2 regions of the Lysinibacillus sp. NPDC098008 genome follow, and region 2 is predicted to be linked to the other one. Evidence: riboswitches for the same ligand, from Rfam matches in the RefSeq annotation. Region 2 holds a riboswitch; the other holds the start of a gene.
The links. Region 2 has a riboswitch for FMN ahead of ACIQVU_RS04965 (ECF transporter S component). Riboswitches for the same ligand answer to the same signal wherever they lie in the genome.

Region 1 (2,464 bases), on a different contig from region 2:
TTGAAAGTGCCTCAGCGCCCAATAATTTCGGAGCGATATACACTATCATTTTTTGGACAAGCCGTTGCTGTAAAAAGGCATCTGCCATTTGACAGCCAGCTTCAACATATACTGTCATAATGCCTTCAGCTGCCAGTATTCTTAAAATATTGCGCAAGGAGCAATCTGCTATTACAAATGTACGAACTCCTGCAAAATAACGTGGCTTTGCTGTAAAAAGCCATGTTGGAGCTATATTGTCATTCAATACTTTCGCCGAACTTGGAACTTTCCCCTCTCGATCAATCACAACTCGAATCGGCTGCTTCATTGATGTACCTAACCGATTTGTTAAACTTGGATCATCTATACAAACAGTGTTTGAGCCAACTAAAATAGCATCATGCACTGCACGCGCATTATGAACATCTTCTTGAACTTGTCGACCTGTAATGGCTGTTTGCTTCCCCTTTTCAGCAGTAATTTTGCCATCTAATGAAATAGCTTGCTTTAATGTCACATAGGGTAAGCGCTGTGAGATATAGTAGAAAAATGCTTCATTTAATGCTCTTGCTTCATGCTCACATAATCCCACACTTACTGTAATACCTGCCTCCTCTAACCTTTGGACACCTCGTCCAGCAACAAGTGGATTCGGATCAAGCGTGGCAATAAAAACATGTGTTACCTGTGCTTGAATAAGTGCCTCTACACAGGGACCAGTTTGTCCAATATGGCTACAAGGCTCAAGCGTGACATACACAGTTGCCCCTTGCGCTTTCTCACCTGCAATTTTTAACGCATTGATTTCTGCATGTGCCTCACCTGCCTTAAGATGTGCTCCAAAGCCTATAATCTCCTGATCTTTTGTAATAACACAGCCCACTAATGGATTGGGAGCGGTTTGATTGCTTCCTGATTTCGCCAAATCTATAGCAAATTGCATAATTTGTTTGTCATTCATTTCCTCACCTCCTTTAAAAATAAAAAGCCACCTTAAAATAAGGGGCTTTTACGGAAAAGGCATCACTAAATAAACCAGCATAATTGCTAGCTTTTTGCCTACCTTCTCTCATCCAGACTGTTACTGTCGGCTTCGGAATTTCACCGAATCCTGCTTATTTAAGCTCGCGGGCTTTACCGCCGATTGGGACTTGCACCCGACCCCGAAGGACTTTTATTCAATTAAAAAATGACCCTACATTCTACTGCGGGGTCATTTTTGGCATTGTCAAATAAAGCCACATCTCTGTCGCTTTTTTGCCTACCTTCTCTCATCCAGACTATTACTGTCGGCCTCGGAATCTCACCGAATCCTGCTTATTTAAGCTCGCGGGCTTTACCGCCGATTGGGACTTGCACCCGACCCCGAAGGACTTTTATTCAATTAAAAATGACCTCACATTCTACTGCGGGGTCAAAATAAGCATCATCAAATAAAGCCACATCTCTGTCGCTTTTTTGCCTACCTTCTCTCATCCAGACTATTACTGTCGGCCTCGGAATTTCACCGAATCCTGCTTATTTAAGCTCGCGGGCTTTACCGCCGATTGGGATTTGCACCCGACCCCGAAGGTACTATTCATATTGCGTCTAATTATACAGCAATCATTAAAAAAATCTAGCCATTTTCTAAAAATACTTTATAGCTAAAAAGTTATTGCTGCTCTAAACTTTACAAAGTAAGCCTTCAATTAGTGAAAGTTTCCTTCATCCTATACTGATTCATACAGAATAAAAAAGCACTGAACTATTGAATGAGAACAAGGCACTTTCCTTCTCAGCCCTTTCTTTTTTCAATAAGTTCAGTGCTTTATTTACCTAGGTGTATAAAATCCAATTGTGTAGTATGGAATATTTTTATTTGAGAATTGTACACCTACAAATGCATGCGTAAATTTAGCCTGTAAAATATTTTGACGATGTCCTAATGAGTTCATTAGTGCTTCATGTGCATAAATAGCACTATATTGACCATATGCAATATTTTCACCCGCATAGGAATATTCTATACCGCCAGCCTTCATACGATCCCAAGGCTCTTGCCCTTTCAGATTTGTATGATCAAAATACTGATTAGTAACCATATCAAGGCTATGAAGACGACCAATCTGATTATACTGTGATGCGTAGGAAAGTGCAGCTATGCCTTCTGATACACGTGCTTGATTCATCAAATGTACTGTTAATTCCTCAAAGCTTTTTTGACGTGCTTGGGATGCTTGTGCGTAGAAGCCATTTTTCGATAGTTCTATTTCCTTCGTTACCCATAAAATCGAACGAACCGTATTTTTAGCATGTACATCATAGAAAAATGTTACATATTTACCATCAATAAGATATGTACCGTGTGTTGTTTGACCATACGCATCTTTATAAGATTTCGTATACTTAGTCATACCCTTTAAAATAGCGTCCACTGGTGTACCATATTTTTTCGTCACAGTTGTGCTTGATTCACCAATTTTAATGCCAAACAAAGACT
Region 2 (2,464 bases):
ATCATCCATTTATTCGCTTTCTCAATACCATTTTGTACGCCTAACGAAATAACAAGCACATTTGCTAGCGTAAATAACGCCAGACCTACTAATGTAATCCAAGGCGTTCCAATAATCTTACCAAATAGTTCAGTTGGATCAGTTGCAGGGTCAATAACAGCGCCAGTGATGCCAAGCCCACTATAAATAAAAATCCAACCTCCAACAACACTATAGAACGTTAATAGTAAAAAACAGCCGAGCACGCCCATACGGCCAATCCAAGCCCACCCTGGCTTTGTTGGCGTAATCTTTTTATAGGCGGTTACTGCCTCTGACTGTGTGCCACGCCCTAAAATATACTCAGATAGTAACATCGGTAAGCCAATTAACAATGTAAATAGCACAAAGATTAGAAAAAATGCGCCTCCCCCACTTTGTCCCATTACATATGGCAGCTTCCAAATCGCTCCTAAGCCAATTGCCGCACCCGCTGACGCTAAAATAAACCCTAACTTACTAGACCATTGTCCCTTTTTTTCACTCATCTCTTCAATCTCCTCAAACATGCTAAACTCCCTTTTATTTTACATGAAAATAACAGACGCGCCTAGTTTGCCTTTGAGCTAGCTCTATCCGTCACTTTTGGGATTCTATCCTGCACTTTTTCTATTCTATCCACCAATTAAAAAAACCTCAGGCATATCATATACCCGAGGCTTATTTTCTTTATTTTGTTATATACATTGAACGCTGGCGATCAATCCATTTACGCATTGTTGTAAATAATAATGCCATAATAGCTGTTAATAAAATACCTTTGACAATATTAAATGGCAAAATTCCAGCGATAATCATTTTATAAAGTGAATCACCAACAACTGGTTCCATTCCTAAGAAATATGTGTACATTGGTAAAAATACAGCATAGTTTAAGAAGCTCATTCCTACTGCCATTACAACTGTTCCAGTTGCTAAACCGCCAATTAACCCTAGCATAGATTTAAAGCGATTAAAAATAAAGCTGACCGGTAAAATAAATAAAATACCTGTTGCAAAGTTAGCAATATGTCCTACTGGAACACCAGTTGGCGTACCTGAGAAAATCCAATCTAACACATTTTTAAATAACTCTACTAAAATTCCAGCTACTGGTCCCATTGTGATCGCTGCTAATAATGCAGGCATGTCACTAAAGTCCACTTCCAAAAAGGCTGGGAATGGCGGAATTGGAAAATTAAATAGCATTAATAAAAATGAAATACTGCTCAGCATGCCAATCGTAATAAACGATTGAAGTTTAATGTTTTTCTTCATAGAAAACTCTCTCCTCTTTGCTGATTCAATCTCGCAAGAAGAAAGGTGACGATCTGCGCCTTCATTGTTCGCATGAAAAAACCCTTATGCAGCGGAAGCATAAGGGAGAAAGGCATGACTAATAAACGTCAATATTAACTATTTTTGAACACTTTTAAGAAAAGCATGCTAAAAAAGCGCTCGACCATAGTTAAATAACAATGAATGACGATCGTACCTCCATCTTCTCCCATCCAGACTTTAACTGTCGGCCTTGGAATTACACCAAGTCAGCCATGCAAAACATTTGCACAGGTCGCGGGCTGAAGAGCTTCACATAAACCACTCAAGTTAATAAAAAATATTAACGGTTTACTACTCTATTACCGCCGGTCGGGATTTTCACCCTGCCCCGAAGATGAATCATATTATTTTGTATTACAACTTTACTATAAATAATTATTAGGAAAAAGTAAATAGTTCTGCTCAAAAAAATCCTATTAAATTTGTATGTATTAAAAAATAGAGCACCCTCCATTGTAGAAGGATACTCCACACTTATTTTATTTCTTTGACTCTTCTTCCATATACTGTTTATTTGGTCCTACAGGCTTTGGCAAATAATTTGTTAAATCGAACCCCTCCCAGCTTTCCTGGATAACATTATCCAAACGTAGCTGTTGATTAAAGCTAGCAGCAGTTAACGTCATTGCCTCAATTAATTGTGTAGCACGAACTGCTTCCATTGCTGTTAAATCAAGTGGTGTATCGAATGTAACAATGACACCCTCTGCTTCCTCTTTGACAGTATAAGTAATGTTTTCAGGGATCGCAGGCGTATAGACATCATTATTTTTATTTTTCATTTGTAATAATGCCTCTGTCACTGTTGGGAATGTTTGGCGGAAATCGGGCGATAAATATTCGCCTCCATTTTCATCCTTATATAAATAATAATTATAATGTTTTTCAGTTGTTAAGGACATCGCCAAGCTTGGTTCACCTTCTTGGGAAAACTCATAAGGTGTCCCATCTTCATTTTGAACCTCAACTTCCTTATATTCAGAATCGGAGAATGTATCTTCCAAAGTACCTTTATATTCATTGACAGTAGCTGATGCCACATCATAATTATTTTCCTTTGGTACTACATGGACAAGCTTATCCTCTTCTTCCTTAAGCTTGCCTT

Region 1: another riboswitch for FMN. It lies ahead of ribD (bifunctional diaminohydroxyphosphoribosylaminopyrimidine deaminase/5-amino-6-(5-phosphoribosylamino)uracil reductase RibD); the one in region 2 lies ahead of ACIQVU_RS04965 (ECF transporter S component).

The regions. Positions count from the first base shown of each region.
Region 1 covers NZ_JBIWBA010000002.1:11,973-14,436, forward strand. Annotated here, with positions in the region: gene ribD (bifunctional diaminohydroxyphosphoribosylaminopyrimidine deaminase/5-amino-6-(5-phosphoribosylamino)uracil reductase RibD) at 1-943, opposite strand, end outside; FMN riboswitch at 1,040-1,157, opposite strand; FMN riboswitch at 1,242-1,359, opposite strand; FMN riboswitch at 1,443-1,560, opposite strand; gene ACIQVU_RS02480 (CAP domain-containing protein) at 1,797-2,464, opposite strand, start outside.
Region 2 covers NZ_JBIWBA010000003.1:45,885-48,348, reverse strand. Annotated here, with positions in the region: gene ACIQVU_RS04970 (sodium-dependent transporter) at 1-527, opposite strand, end outside; gene ACIQVU_RS04965 (ECF transporter S component) at 709-1,296, opposite strand; FMN riboswitch at 1,514-1,699, opposite strand; gene ACIQVU_RS04960 (RNA polymerase subunit sigma) at 1,839-2,464, opposite strand, start outside.